3 regions of the Mucilaginibacter rubeus genome follow, and region 2 is predicted to be linked to each of the others. Evidence: riboswitches for the same ligand, from Rfam matches in the RefSeq annotation. Region 2 holds a riboswitch; each other region holds the start of a gene.
What was found. Region 2 has a riboswitch for S-adenosylmethionine ahead of metH (methionine synthase). Riboswitches for the same ligand answer to the same signal wherever they lie in the genome.
Positions count from the first base shown of each region.

Region 1: linked by a shared signal. The riboswitch ahead of DEO27_RS00930 (transmembrane 220 family protein) and the one ahead of metH (methionine synthase) in region 2 are both predicted to bind S-adenosylmethionine.
Region 3: linked by a shared signal. The riboswitch ahead of DEO27_RS10055 (O-acetylhomoserine aminocarboxypropyltransferase/cysteine synthase family protein) and the one ahead of metH (methionine synthase) in region 2 are both predicted to bind S-adenosylmethionine.

Region 1 is NZ_CP043450.1:218,266-223,454, reverse strand. Features, by position in the region: gene DEO27_RS00940 (peptidase) at 388-1,125, shown strand; gene DEO27_RS00935 (transglutaminase-like domain-containing protein) at 1,130-1,978, shown strand; gene DEO27_RS00930 (transmembrane 220 family protein) at 2,344-2,745, opposite strand; SAM riboswitch class I at 3,051-3,165, opposite strand; gene DEO27_RS00925 (SDR family oxidoreductase) at 3,624-4,385, shown strand; gene DEO27_RS00920 (DUF72 domain-containing protein) at 4,548-5,189, shown strand, end outside.
Region 2 is NZ_CP043450.1:6,092,249-6,097,437, forward strand. Features, by position in the region: gene murQ (N-acetylmuramic acid 6-phosphate etherase) at 68-874, shown strand; gene DEO27_RS24330 (hypothetical protein) at 981-1,547, shown strand; gene DEO27_RS24335 (Bax inhibitor-1/YccA family protein) at 1,650-2,384, shown strand; SAM riboswitch class I at 2,519-2,628, shown strand; gene metH (methionine synthase) at 2,824-5,189, shown strand, end outside.
Region 3 is NZ_CP043450.1:2,452,158-2,457,346, reverse strand. Features, by position in the region: gene DEO27_RS10065 (homoserine dehydrogenase) at 1-803, opposite strand, end outside; gene metX (homoserine O-acetyltransferase family protein) at 803-1,858, opposite strand; gene DEO27_RS10055 (O-acetylhomoserine aminocarboxypropyltransferase/cysteine synthase family protein) at 1,950-3,269, opposite strand; SAM riboswitch class I at 3,518-3,628, opposite strand; gene DEO27_RS10050 (trans-sulfuration enzyme family protein) at 3,848-4,966, opposite strand; gene DEO27_RS10045 (hypothetical protein) at 5,065-5,189, shown strand, end outside.

The DNA.
Region 1 (5,189 bases), 1.8 Mb from region 2:
AATTGTACGTGACCTTGAATAAGGAGTATTGAAAACTTGACATTCTTAGTCATCCCAAATGAAAACTTCAAATTATATTTCGACGTGGAGTCTTGATAGCAGAACTTTTCATAAAATTTGTTCTTATTGAGGTTGGTTAAAATCGGTTGTATTTCCTGTTGCGAGTAGTGCATGGAGATAGATTTTAAACAAGGTAGGAATATTTTTGCGCAAAATAAGCTTTGTGAACTTTCTTTTTAGGATAGGATATTATATCTTAAGGCAGTTAATTAAATTCAAATTTAACTTCAGGAATTCCTAAAAGGCTGCGATGGCTTTTTAAAGGTTAATTATCACATTATTTGATTACTTTGGCAGGTATTAATTTATAACGAACTCGCTAATCAAATGACTTATTGCCTGGGAATTAAAGTTAAAGAGGGGTTGTTGGCCATTGCCGACACCCGCATAACTTCGGGGACTGATACTACTGTAAAAAAGAAGATCACAATAGAACAAAAAGATCACTTCTCGCTGTTTATCATGACCAGTGGCTTGCGTTCGGTGCGCGATAAGGCAGTGATCTATTTCAATGAACTACTGGAAACAGCCGAGTTCAACAAAATGTACAAAGCCGTGAATGCTTTTGGCGAGCAGGTGAAACGTGCCGCCCAGGAAGATAAGGAATCGCTTGATGCCTCTGGCTTACGGTTTGACCTGAATACCATCATAGGCGGACAATTACGCGATGACGATGAGCACAAGCTGTTTTTGCTTTATCCCGAAGGTAACTGGGTTGAGTTGGGACAAGGTGCGCCTTATGTGGTTATCGGTAATTCGGGCCATGGCAAGGCTATCCTAAACCGGATTCTTGATGAAAACTCGAGCCTGAAATTGGCGTTGAAAACAGGTTTTCTTTCGTTCGATTCAACAAGGGTAAGCTCAAATAATGTTGATTTCCCTATAGATGTTGCTGTTTATAAAAAGGATAGCTTTAATATTGTTGAGCAACGTTATAACAAGCAAGATCTGGAACACATCTCCACCCAATGGGCCGAAGAACTGAAACTTGCCCTCGACCATATATCGGAAGACTGGATGGACGCGACATTTAACAAATTAGAAGAAATAAAAACAGAAAGCTGATAACATGAAATTCGATGTGTTTTCCCAAATGGAATATGTGGTGCGGTCGCCCGGCACATTGATTTTAAACATACATGCATTACGCAGCCCCAATCAAACCATACTAAGCGAAGAATTTAGCTTAGAGCCGTACATTAAGTTTGAAGAACTGCAAACGCTGCAGGGCGAAAGCCGTTTAGTGCGCTTTGATGTGAGTGCCGATACGCCTGATATTAAAGTCACTTACAAGGCTGTAGTTGATAATTGTTATGAAGTAGCCGATTTCAGTGAGCTACAGGAAACCCACGTTTCGGAATTGCCTTCGCCGGTGTTGCCTTATCTTAACCCGAGCCGCTATTGCCAGTCGGACAAGTTATATCGTCTTGCCCATAATATGTTTGGGCATATAACCAACCCTTTTGAGCAAGTAGTTGAATTAACCAACTGGATCCATAAAAACGTGCAGTACTTAAGTGGTTCAACCAATTCGCAAACATCCGCTTTTGATACGGTAACTGAACAGGCAGGTGTTTGCAGGGACTTCGCGCATTTAGGTATAGCTCTTTGCCGGGCCTTAACTATTCCGGCAAGATATTTTACTGGTTATGCCTATCACCTTAAACCGGCTGATTTTCATGCCTGCTTTGAGGCATACCTTGGTGGAAAATGGATTCTGTTTGATGCTACACGACTGGTACCATTAAACGGCCTGGTCAAAATAGCCACCGGTCATGATGCCGCCGACTCGGCCATAGCCAACATTTTTGGCGACGTTACCTTTACAACCATGCAGGTAAGCTGCGAGCTTGCCGAAGACGGCTTTGAACCATTTTATTATGTTGATGGTGAGTTTAAGGGATTGTCGTATTTGTAAAAGGGAAGCTCTGTAAACCGCCCCTATCTATTTGTCATCCTGAGCGATAGCGAAGGATCTCCTTCAGTAGACAAAGCCGCTGTACAGAGCGAAGAAGATGCTTCGTTCCTCAGCATGACAAAATTTTAAAACAGGTGTCAAAAAATGTCATTTCGATAGAGCAGCGGGTTGGGCTGATGTACGGGCGAAAGAGAAATCTTATACTCAAAGCAAAGCGAAAATGCATGGTGTATAAGATTTCTCCTCACCGGAGCTCAAACCCAACGCTTTTTCGTCGAAATGACATCGCTTATTTATGATCAGCTTTAAAGGATAGATCGTGTAATAGCCTTCAAGGTATTTGAAACAAGCCCCTTGGCAAATCTTTACCTTTTCCCCTTTTTAACCGGCACTTTTTTACGCTCTTTCACCGCGTAAACCCAATTGGCTCCCAGTACCGCTATACATATCACCAATCCAAAAAACTCACGTACTTCTTCAACCCATGGCTTTTCGGCTTTCATGGTTTGTACAAGGCTTTCGGCATGGTGGTATTCAAACCAGTCTACCAGGCCATTATTGTCAAATATTTTATAGATGGCGTAGCCTGTAAAAACAGCGATACCTACCGCGTACCCAATTGGATAAAATTCTTTTTTTGCCGCAAGGTAGCAGAACCAGGCACAATACAAATAAATAGGCATCCAAAGGTATGGGTCGGGATCATTATACTGTAAACCCGCGAAGATGATAAAAAGTACAATCCATACAATGTTGAAGATTTTCATAAGTAAAAAGCAATTGCAATAATTTATACTGGTTTTGGCGCCTAATATGCAGGTTAAGCAATGCTAAATATAGAAATTTAGTTTGCACTTTTTAAAGGCAAAAAATAGTTTTTATATACTTAAAAAGTGGCAAAAACAGGCAGGAAAATTGATGTATATAAAATGAACCTGATGAAAATTTGATGTCGCGGGCAGATTCGAACTGCCGTTTAGGGTATTGCGGACCCCCACCTATCCTCTCGGTCACGCGACTTGAAAACTATAGAAAAAAATCACTTAATCAGATCGGTTGTGGGGTGTAGATATAATTATCTCTCTCCCGTTTTGCACAGGAGCAGGAATTAGCACCTTTTACATTATGCGGATGTACAGGTTGCTAAGACGTCTTTGGGCCTTTCCCTCAGTCTTTCTTGATAAGTTATAAAAGAACGCTTTGTCGTTGTTGACAGTGCAAATGTAATAATTAATTATATAAATCCTATGGTTTTAGTAGTTTAATTTCATTTATATTTGTTTTATATTGATTTTGAGGGAGATAAATTCAGGAAGGGAGTGATTGTGATGTCTTTGTTTGAGACAGGATAGCCATTAGACCATAAAAAGGAAGAGCGCGGGCCGTGCGATTCCCTCCCCTGGGAGGGTGTAGGGAGGGGTTCAGCGAGATGCCGGTCATTGCAAAGACGTATAAACCCCTCCCTGCCAATACGCAACCCTAACGCACCCCTCCCGGGGGAGGGAATTTCCGATATCTTCACTTTGTTTTTTGGTACTCCCCACTAAAAAACTTAAATGATCACCATTTAATCTGAAGTAGTCACCATAATTTTATTAGCTAACCATTGCACCTTTGTATTGTTAAAACATTAAAACACACCATAATGAAAGCAAACAAAATAGCATTAATAACCGGCGGTAGCCGAGGCCTGGGCAAAAACGCCGCAAAACACATCGCCCAAAAAGGCATTGACGTTATAGTTACTTACCGCACCAAAAAAGAAGAAGCCGAAGCTGTTGTGGCCGAAATAGAATTGATGGGGCAAAAGGCTGCCGCTTTGCAGCTGGATACCGGTATTGTATCAACATTTGATGCTTTTATTACAACACTAAAATCAACCCTAAATGAAAAATGGGGACGTGATACTTTTGATTTTCTGATCAACAACGCGGGTATTGACGCGGCCTCGCCATTTGCACAAACCACCGAAGAGGATTTTGACAACCTGTTTAATGTGCATTTTAAAGGCGTTTACTTTTTAACCCAGAAAAGCCTGCCTATAATTGCCGATGGCGGCCGCATCATCAATTTTTCGACCGGACTGGCTCGTTTCTCAACTCCCGGCTATGCTGCCTATGCATCCATGAAAGGCGCTATTGAAGTATTTACCAAATACCTTGCAAAAGAACTGGGCGGTCGCGGTATAGCCGCAAACGTTGTGGCTCCGGGTATCATCCAGACCGATTTTACCAAAGCGGCATTTGACTCACACCCCGGTTTGGAAGAAATGATGTCGAAATCAACAGCTTTAGGCAGGGTTGGTCAGCCGGATGATATCGGAGGCGTAGTAGCCTTCCTTTGTACAGAAGATGCCCGCTGGATCAACGCTCAGCGTATTGAAGCTTCGGGCGGGATGTTCTTGTAGTTTAGTGAGTGGTTGATTTTTAGGTGAGTGGTTGACTGGGTTGATTAAGTGAGTAGTTACAGGCGGAATGCTTGTTTGCGAGCTTTCAACCTAATCAACTATTCCCCCAATCAACCACTCACCTAATCAACCAAATCACTATCTTTCCCACAAAAAAAGCAAATGGAATTTGGTAGAGTAACAGATGAGGAATTAGTAAGGGTTGATTTTACCCTGCCAGCAGATCCGCAGATTACTGTTGATACGCTTGCAGCCGCCAAAAATGATGTACCTCTGCAGGTACATGTTGGCTGTGCTAAATGGGGACGCAAGGAATGGATCGGCAAGATCTATCCGCCAAAAACCAAAGACGCCAATTTCCTGGACGAATATGTTAAGCACTTTGATTGCATAGAGCTTAACGCTACCTTCTACCAGGTTTACGGCACCGACACTATTGCTAAATGGAAAACCAAGGCCGATAGCAACCCCGGTTTTAAATTTTGCCCCAAATTTTCACAAAGTATCAGCCATATTCGCCGTTTAAAAAACGCCGATGATATTACCACTACCTACTATGAAGGTATTTTAGCCTTCGGCGAAAAGCTTGGCCCGCTGTTTTTACAGCTGAGCGATAACTATACGCCTAAAAGCTTCCCGGAACTTAAAGCCTACCTGGAGCAATTGCCGAAAGATATCCCGGTATTTGTTGAGCTACGCCATAAAGACTGGTTTGCCGTTGCCGAAAACCGCGACAGGGTATTTAACCTCTTCCGCGAACTCAATATTGGTTCAATTATAACTGATGCCAGCGGCAGACGCGAT
Region 2 (5,189 bases):
TTTTACCTGCATCCTTGCATTTGATGAATTTTACCGAATTTTGTTATAAAATATTTTAAAATAGGCTATGGAAACCACCACCGAAAGGGAATCGCACTATAAAAACCTCGAAAAACAAACCGTACGTGAAATTTTAGAAAACATTAATAACGAGGATAAAACCGTTCCCCTTGCTGTGGAAAAGGCACTACCACAAATAGAAGCCCTGGCAACCATTACCGCCGAAAGGATGAAAAACGGTGGTCGTTTGTTTTACATAGGCGCCGGTACCAGTGGCCGTTTAGGTGTAGTTGATGCCTCAGAATGTCCGCCGACATTCGGCGTGCCGTTTGATATGGTTGTGGGCCTGATAGCCGGTGGCGACAGTGCTATCCGCAAAGCCGTTGAATTTGCCGAAGATGATGCCGTACAAGCCTGGAAAGACCTGGAAGCTTTTAATATAAATGATAAAGACGTAGTGGTTGGCATTGCTGCTTCGGGCACTACGCCTTATGTGATTGGCGGCTTAAAAACGGCCAACGAACACAATATAGTTACCGGCTGCATTGTTTGTAATAGCGGCAGCCCGGTAGCGGCGGCAGCACAATACCCGGTTGAGGTAGTTACCGGACCCGAGTTTTTAACGGGATCAACCCGTATGAAAGCCGGCACCGCGCAAAAATTAGTTTTAAATATGCTAAGCACAAGCGTAATGATACAGCTTGGCCGCGTAAAAGGAAACAGGATGGTTGATATGCAATTAAGCAACCACAAACTGGTGAACAGGGGCACCCGCATGGTTATGGACGAAACCGGGCTGAATGAAGAAGAAGCAGCCGGGCTATTGAAACAATACGGCAGCGTACGAAGCGCTGTTGATCATTTTAAAAAATAAACTGAATTTGAAGATGTGCTGATTTGGAAATTTGAAAATGCTCTACTGCATTCGATAAATTTTCAAATTCAAAAAATTCAGGTTCAGACAAATTTCGAATTAAAACATGCACGATATTGAACCATATTACCGCTGGAGAGATGATTACGTAGCATCGGAAGATGAGTTTTCACCTTTTTACGCAACCGAATACAGCGAGTTTGAATTTGATAAGCAGGTGTATAATTACCTGCTGCACCCGCAATGGGATTCGTTCGGCTCCAATACACTTTACCTTAAGGTGCTTTTTGCCGACTATGATAAAGGCTACACCATCATTGAATTAATTGGCGAATGGAATGACGCTATCAACAACGACATCATGCTGTTAAAGCGCGAACTACTTGACCTCATGATAGATAATGGCATCACGCATTTTATCCTGATAGGTGAAAACGTTTTGAACTTTCACTCAAGTGATGATTGTTATTATGAAGAATGGTTTCAGGATGTAGAGGATGGCTGGATAGCAGGCATCAACTTCCGCGAACATGTGATAGATGAGTTTAAAAATAGCAACATCGACTATTACATTAACTTCGGTGGCGAATTGGATAACCTCGGTTGGCGCACCCTAAAACCCGTACAGGTTTTCAAAAAGGTAGAAGAGCAGCTGATGCGTCGTTTAAACTAACGCTAACACACCTCGCAATGACGAGATGGAAAGGCACACACGCATTCTTCACCTGACATTCACTTTTTATTCATAAATTCGTAGTATAATTTTTAACACAAAATGGAATTTAAAGATCCCGAATACGTTTATAAAAACGTAATACAATTAAACGAACAGGATGCATCACGTAAATTTATAGCAAGTGTATTTTTATGGATGTTTGTTGCCTTAGGTATTTCAAGCGTTTGCGCGTTTGTATTTGCCGGTACACCTCAATTATTAAACCTGCTGTTTGATTTTAACACAGGTCACTCAACCGGGTTGGGCATGATAGTTATGTTTTTGCCTTTGGCATTTGTTTTAATTATGCGCTTTGGCTTAAACCGCTTGTCATATCCTGTACTTGCGCTGTTATTTATTGCATACGCTGCCGCAACAGGAATGAGCCTTTGCTATATCCTTTTGATATACACAGCATCAAAAGTAACATTAGCTTTTGGCGTATCCGCGCTGGTTTTTGGTGTAATGGCTATTGCCGGTTATACTACAAAAACAGACCTGACCAACTTTGGCGGTATCCTGATCATGTTGCTGATTGGCATCATCATCGCCTCTCTGGTAAATATGTTCTTACACAGCGAAGCTTTTGATTACATCATCAGCTATTTTGGTGTAGCAGTGTTTACCGGTTTAACCGCTTACGATGTTCAGAAACTTAAACGCATTGGCGCCGGTATAGAGTACGGCGACGCTTCTGCCAAGAAAATGGCGCTAATGGGTGGGTTGACTCTATATCTTGACTTCATCAACCTTTTCCTTTTCGTTCTTCGCTTATTTGGCGGCAGAAGGCGATAATCAACCCAAAAGAAATTATTCAGAAAGCTGCCTCCGCAAAAGGCAGCTTTTTTTGTTTAACAATGTGGCTTAGTTATGATATATAGCGTTTGTTATACACTTGCAAATGACAACTTTATTGCGCAAATTTGCAGTGCTTATGGAGAAAGACGGAGGGATTAGACCCTGCGATGTCTTAGCAACCTGTGCTTCACAAGGTGCTACATTCTACCAGGCAGCAATTAAGCGCCCGGACAGATAAGCGAAAGTCATAATAACACCCGACTTTTCGAGATAAGCTTTTATTTAGATTTGAGATATTAGATTTGAGATTTGAGATAGTTTTTGCTTTTTCAGATCGTCTGTTTAGTGTCTTTTTATCAGATATATGAGATAAAGATCTGAGTGCTGAATTTTCTCCAGTCTCATATCTCACATCTCATATCTCACATCTCAAAAAATGGACATTAGAAAAGAATTACAGAAACGCATCCTGGTGATTGACGGAGCAATGGGTACCATGATTCAAAGGTACCAGCTCACGGAGAAGGATTTTCGTGGCGAGCGTTTTCGCGATCATAAAAGCGACCTGCAGGGCAATAACGACCTGCTCAATATCACACGCCCAGACATTATTAAGGCTATCCATGCCGAATATTTGGATGCAGGGGCTGATATTATTGAAACCAACACATTCAGCACACAGGTAATTTCCCTTGCCGATTATCACCTGGAAGAATTGGCATACGAATTAAGCTATGAAGGCGCCCGTATTGCACGCGAGGTAGCCGATGAATATACCCAACGCAATCCCGAAAAGCCGCGCTTTGTCGCCGGCGCTATCGGGCCAACAAACCGCACCGCTTCATTGTCGCCTGATGTTAATGACCCGGGCTACCGCGCTGTTACGTTTGATGATCTGGCCGATGCCTACTATGACCAGGTGCGTGGTTTGGTTGACGGCGGCTCGCATTTGCTGCTGGTTGAAACCATCTTTGATACCCTGAATGCCAAGGCTGCCCTGTTCGCCATAAAACGTTATGAGGATGAATGTAAAGCTGCCGGAAAGGATTTCCCTGCTTTCAGGGATTCGGGTGGTATCATGATCTCGGGTACTATTACCGATGCTTCGGGCCGTACCCTTTCGGGGCAAACGGTTGAGGCTTTCTGGAACTCGATAAGTCATGCCAACCTGCTATCGGTAGGTTTAAACTGCGCTTTAGGTGCAAGGGAAATGCGCCCGCACCTTGCCGAACTTTCTGAAAAAGCAGGCGTATATATTTCGGCTTATCCAAACGCAGGCCTACCAAATGAGTTTGGCCAGTACGACGAAACCCCACACGAAACCGCTCACCAGGTTGATGATTTCATTAAAGCCGGGCTGGTAAATATCGTAGGCGGATGTTGCGGTACCACACCCGATCACATCAAATGCATTGCCGATAAAGCTGCATCCTTCCCCCCGCGCCCTATCCCTGAAATTGAGCCGGATATGCGTCTGAGCGGGTTGGAATCGGTTACCATTAAGCCCGAAAGCATTTTCGTAAACGTGGGTGAGCGTACCAATATCACCGGTTCGCCCAAGTTTTCTAAACTGATTTTGGCCGAGGATTATGAGGCAGCGCTATCTGTTGCGCTGCAGCAAGTTGAAGGTGGAGCCCAGGTTATCGACATTAACATGGACGAGGGCATGATCGACTCTGAAGCGGTGATGACAAAGTTCCTGAACCTTGTTGCATCTGAGCCGGACATAGCCAAACTGCCTATCATGATCGATTCATCTAAATGGACAGTGATTGAGGCGGGTTTGAAATGCGTACAGGGTAAGGGTATAGTAAACTCTATCTCCCTTAAGGAAGGCGAAGAAAAGTTTAAAGAGCAAGCCCGCAAAATACTAAGCTATGGTGCAGCTACCGTAGTAATGGCATTTGATGAAGTTGGTCAGGCCGACTCATTAGAACGCCGTATCGAGATCTGTAAAAGATCATACGATATATTGGTGAACGAAGTAGGCTTCCCGCCACAGGATATCATTTTTGACCCCAACATCCTTACCGTAGCTACCGGTTTGGAAGAGCATAATAACTACGCGGTTGATTTTATTGAAGCTACGCGCTGGATAAAACAAAATCTGCCTCACGCCAAGGTGAGCGGTGGGGTAAGTAATATTTCGTTCTCTTTCAGGGGTAACAATACTGTGCGCGAGGCTATGCACTCGGCATTCTTGTATCACGCCATTAAAGCGGGTATGGATATGGGTATTGTTAACGCCGGTATGCTTGAAGTTTACGAGCAAATTCCTAAAAACCTGCTTGAGTTGGTTGAAGATGTACTGCTTAACCGTCGCCAGGATGCTACAGAGCGCCTGGTGGAGTTTGCCGATACCATCAAAAGTAAAGGCAAAGAGATTGTACGTGACGAAGAATGGCGTAAAGGCACCGTTCAGGAGCGCCTGTCGCACTCGTTGGTAAAAGGCATTGTTGAATACCTTGATAACGATGTGGAAGAAGCCCGCCAGGCTTATGCAAGGCCGCTTGAAGTAATTGAAGGCCCGCTGATGGATGGCATGAACGTAGTAGGTGACCTGTTTGGTGCGGGCAAAATGTTCCTGCCGCAGGTAGTTAAATCGGCCCGTGTAATGAAAAAGGCCGTGGCTTACCTGTTGCCCTTCATCGAAGAAGAAAAAAAGAATAACGCAGGTGCCGATCAGCGCTCGAACGCCGGTAAGGTTTTAATGGCCACCGTAAAAGGCGATGTGCATGACATTGGTAAAAATATAGTTGGCGTAGTACTGGCCTGTAACAACTTCGAAGTTATTGACCTTGG
Region 3 (5,189 bases), 3.6 Mb from region 2:
TTGTATAAAAACTCTTTATCGTTTACAAATTTTGGCAACACGAACAGGGCAACGTTGCGGTCGTCAAGTTCTTTAGCTACAGGCACCAGTTTAATTTTCAGGTTCTTTTCGCGGGCATATTGCAGATCTGCAGCGGCAAGATTCTGGATGCCAAGGTTAAATACCTCATCTGGCTGTACCACTACACCGTAAGCATGGGCAGCCGCGATAACCAGTTTATATTTAGCATCAAACCCGCCAACATCACTGGTTGGATCAGTTTCGGCAAAACCAAGGTCTTGTGCTTGTTTTAAGGCACTGTCATAATCTAAACCTTCAATAAAGCCTTTTGAAAGGATGTAATTTGATGAACCGTTGAAAATACCGCTTATCGAGTGTAATAATTCGTTGTCATAATATTCCTCAAGGTTACGGATGATAGGGATACTGCCGCAAACTGCACCCTCGTATAACAACGATGTTCCATATTGATGCTGGATCTCGATCAGTTCATCCAAATGCAGGGCAATCATTTTTTTACTGGCCGATACTACGTTCTTACCAGATTTTAAGGCCCTTGAAACAATTTCAAAAGCGGCTTCGGTATCATTGATCAACTCAACTATCGTGTTGATCTCCGGGTTATTAAGCAGTTCTTCTTTATCGGTAGTAAATAAATGAGCCGGTAAAGAACGTTTTTTGGTTGGATCTTTAATAGCAAATTTTACTATCTCAATGTTTAGCTTTTTTGTTTTTACGATATCATATAAACCCTGGCCCACAACTCCAAATCCGAAGAGGCCGATATTTAACTTTTTACTCATTACGCTGTACGTTGCAGTTCTATAATTTTTCCTTTCACATCGGTTTTAAAAAACGATGTAAATATGTTTGTTAATGCTTCTGTTTCAATTAAAAATCCGTCGTGCCCATAAAACGAATCCAGTTCGGCAAAGGCAGCTTTCGGGATATGCCTGAAAAGGTATTGTTGCTCCTCAATAGGGAATAACACATCCGATGAAATACCAATAACCAATGTTTTAGCTTTGATCAGGCTCAACGCCTTGTCAACCCCGTTACGGCCACGGCCCACGTTGTGCGAATCCATCACTTTTGTCAGGTACCAATAACTATAGGCATTATAGCGGTTCACCAGTTTCTCGCCCTGGTAGTTTTGGTATGACGATGAGCGAAAGCCATCTTTCACATCGTCGCTTTCTTCCTGCTGGGTGATACCATAGGTTTTATAAGTACGATAGCTTAAAAGCGCGATGCTCCGGGCTGCTTTTAAGCCTTTTTGACCACCTTCCGGCGTGTTACTATAGAAAGTACGGTCGGCAGTGATGGCTAAGCGCTGCGATTCATTAAAGGCAATGCCCCATGGTGAGTGCTTGGCATTGGTAGCAATCAGAATAAGATTTTTGATGCGTTCCGGCTCGATGATTGCCCATTCCATAGCCTGCTGGCCACCTAATGAACCGCCTATCAATACACTGATATTATTGATCTGCAAATGATCGGCAAGCAGTTGGTGTGCCTTTATCATATCCCTTGTAGTAAACTGCGGATAGGATAGGTAATACGGCTGCCCCGTAACCGGGTTAACACTTAGCGGACTTGTGGTACCATAAGGCGAACCCAAAATATTGGCGCAAACTATAAAATGCTCTTCAGGGTTAAAAAAATAACCCTCGCCAATAAGCCCTTTCCACCAGTCAAATACGTCGCTGTTGGCAGTAAGCGCGTGGCATACCCAAACAACGTTATTTTTTTCTTTATTTAACCTTCCATAGGTATGAAAGCCTATCTCTAAACCTTCAATCGCGCGGCCGGATTCAAATTCAAAAGTATCAGTGTATTTAAATATCTCTGCGTTCATTCTTCTATTTGTTATTCCGGGCGCAACCAGATTTTTTCTGGCCGCTGCCCGTAATAACGTTTACTATATCACTTAAAAAAACTATACATTTTTAAACTAACTCACCCTCACTTTGCTTAATTTTTGCAAAAGCTTGTTCAAAATCAGCTTTAATATCATCTATATGCTCAATACCAATGGCTACGCGTAATGATGTCGGCGTAACACCGGCAGATAGCTGCTCTTCATCAGATAATTGCTGATGCGTTGTTGCCGATGGCTGTATGATCAATGTTTTTGCGTCGCCCACGTTAGCTAAATGACTAACCAGTTTCAAATTATTGATTAACTGGCTGGCCTGCGCTTTATCACCTTTGATCTCGAACGATAATACGCCCCCAAAACCATTCTTTAAATATTTTTTTGCAAGGTCGTGGTATGGTGATGATTCCAGTCCCGGGTAATTTACCGTAGCCACTTGAGGATGCTGCTCTAACCATTTGGCCAGCTGCAAAGCATTATCTACATGGCGTTGCACCCTTAATGACAAGGTTTCCAATCCCTGGATATTCAGCCATGAATTAAATGGCGATTGCGATGGGCCAAAATCCCTTAAACCTTCCACACGGGCACGGATGATGAACTGAATGTTACCAAATGGGCCGCCGATGCCAAAAACATCGTTAAATACCAATCCGTGGTAACCTTCAGACGGTTCAGTGAACTGCGGAAATTTGCCGTTACCCCAGTTGTAATTACCGGCATCAATAATAGCGCCGCCAATACTGGTACCATGACCGCCGATCCATTTAGTAGTTGACTCAACAACAACATTAGCGCCATGTTCAATAGGGCGGAAGAGGTAACCACCTGCGCCAAAAGTATTATCGACAATTAAAGGAAGATCATGCCTTTTTGCAACTTCGCTAACCTTTTCAAAATCAGCAATGGTAAATCCAGGATTACCTATCGTCTCCAGGAAGATAGCTTTGGTTTTATCGTCAATAAGTGCTTCGATGTTCGCCGCGGTATCATCTTTGGCAAAACGCACCTCAATACCCAGGCGTTTAAATGCTACTTTAAACTGGTTATAGGTACCGCCATACAGGAAAGGAGAAGTAACAAAGTTATCACCTGCCTGCAGGATGTTATTTAATGCTATAAATTGTGCCGCCTGACCGGATGCTGTAGCCAGAGCAGCAGCGCCGCCCTCTAAAGCCGCAATGCGTTTTTCAAACACATCGGTAGTAGGGTTCATGATGCGGGTATATATATTGCCAAACTCCTTCAGCGCAAACAAATTGGCGCCATGTTCGGCACTGTTAAATACGTATGAAGTGGTTTGGTAAAGTGGTACTGCGCGTGAACCTGTTGTTGGATCAACTTCCTGACCGGCATGTAATTGTAAGGTTTCGAATTTTAAGGTAGACATAGTTGTAATTTTTAATGTGTTTAATTTAGATTTTTTTGTTAAGATGGATTTTGACAAAGCCGGTTTGATAAAACCGGTTTAACATCACACGCTTCTTTTCAGAGAAATGAAAACAGGGGCGTGCTAAGCATCAACAGCAGCAACACATACAAATACAGCCAATAGAGGAGCCAATATGTTGTATGTCACCGTTTAAGGCGTAAAAAGTGTTGTGTTGCGTAAATTTAATTAAACTTTTCATGGTTATAAATTTATATTCCCCGGTGTTATTTGCCGGGACAGGAATTGGCACCTTCTTCAACATTGAAGGGTTGCCAGCGGGTCATTGAGCCTGATCTCTCGCCGCTTCTTTATAAATCAAAACCCGAACTATGTGCGGAGTATTGATCGACGTTGGTATTGCTACCAAATAATGTTCCAAATATAAGGGGTTATTTGGGAATATGCCAAATTTTATTTTAGAAATGAGGTTAAAGGTCAAAGGCGAAAGGTTAAAGGTTTTTGAAATAGGGAATTTTTAACCCGCCTTCATGCTTCTACCTTTTGCCTTTGACCTTTCGCCTTTTACCTCAAGTGGCCTAAAGCGTTAAAGCCTGTTCCATATCAGCTATTAAATCATCTATATGCTCTAAACCAACCGAAACCCTTAGCAGGTTGCGGGGTGTCTTGGTATCCGGCCCTTCAACAGTAGCACGGTGTTCTATCAAACTTTCTACACCACCGAGACTGGTAGCTTTGATAAACAGCTTCAGTTTATTGATGATATTATGCGTGTCGTTTTCATCGCCTTTAATTATAAAGGATAGCATCCCGCCAAAAGCCAGCATCTGATCTTTTGCTATTTCATGTTGTGGATGCGATGATAAACCGGGGTACATAACCTGCTCAACATTAGGATATTGTTCCAAATATTCGGCTAACAACTGTGCGTTTTGTACGTGACCTTTTACGCGGTACGGCAAAGTTTTAATACTGCGTACCAGGTAATAGCAGTCCATAGGCGAGGGGATAGCACCTCCCATTTCCTGTACCTGACGGATCTTTGTCCACCAATCATTTGTTTCGCCTGTAATTAAGGCTCCGCCCATCAAATCGCTGTGGCCGCCAAAATATTTGGTGGCCGAGTGCATTACAATATCTACTCCCAAATCAAGCGGGCGTTGGCAAATTGGTGTTGCAAAGGTATTATCGCACAAAACTTTAATACCTTTTGCTTTGGCTATTGCTACTACTTTTTTTATATCAGTTATCTTAAGCAGCGGGTTTGATGGTGTTTCAATCCAGATCAAGCCTGTTTCGGGTTTAATATGCTGCTGCAATACATCGGTATCGTTTACATCGATAAAATCGAACGTTAATATCCCCGCAAACAGGTTTTTAAGCTGATTACGTAAGCCATGATACATATCATCTGGAGCAATAATATGAGTCCCCGGCTCAAGTGATTGAAATACGGACATCCCAGCCGCGTTGCCCGATGAAAACGAAGCAGCCTCAACGCCGCCCTCCAGTTTGGCCAGTAAATGTTCAAGCGCATGCCTGTTAGGATTGGCTGATCGACTATAGATATAACCTGCCGGGAAACCACCGTCTTCGCCGCGCTCAAACGTGGTTGACATAATAATAGGTTGTATTACGGCCCGTGTTGCTTCATCAACATGGTTACCGGCGTGTATAGCTATCGTTTCTGTTTTCATGGTTCGAAATATGATATCGCCCAAAGTAAAAAAGAATATTTGTTATTAGTTGTAGCGTTTTTTCATTTTTAGCCGAATAGATTATAAAACCTATCCGCATGAAAAGAACCTTTATCCTGATCCTGCTTGTTATAACCGGCTTTACAGCCTGCAAAAAAGATGCAAACGAAACAGCTTACGACAAAAGTTATAAGGTATGGCAAAGCTTTAAAACTGAAAGTAA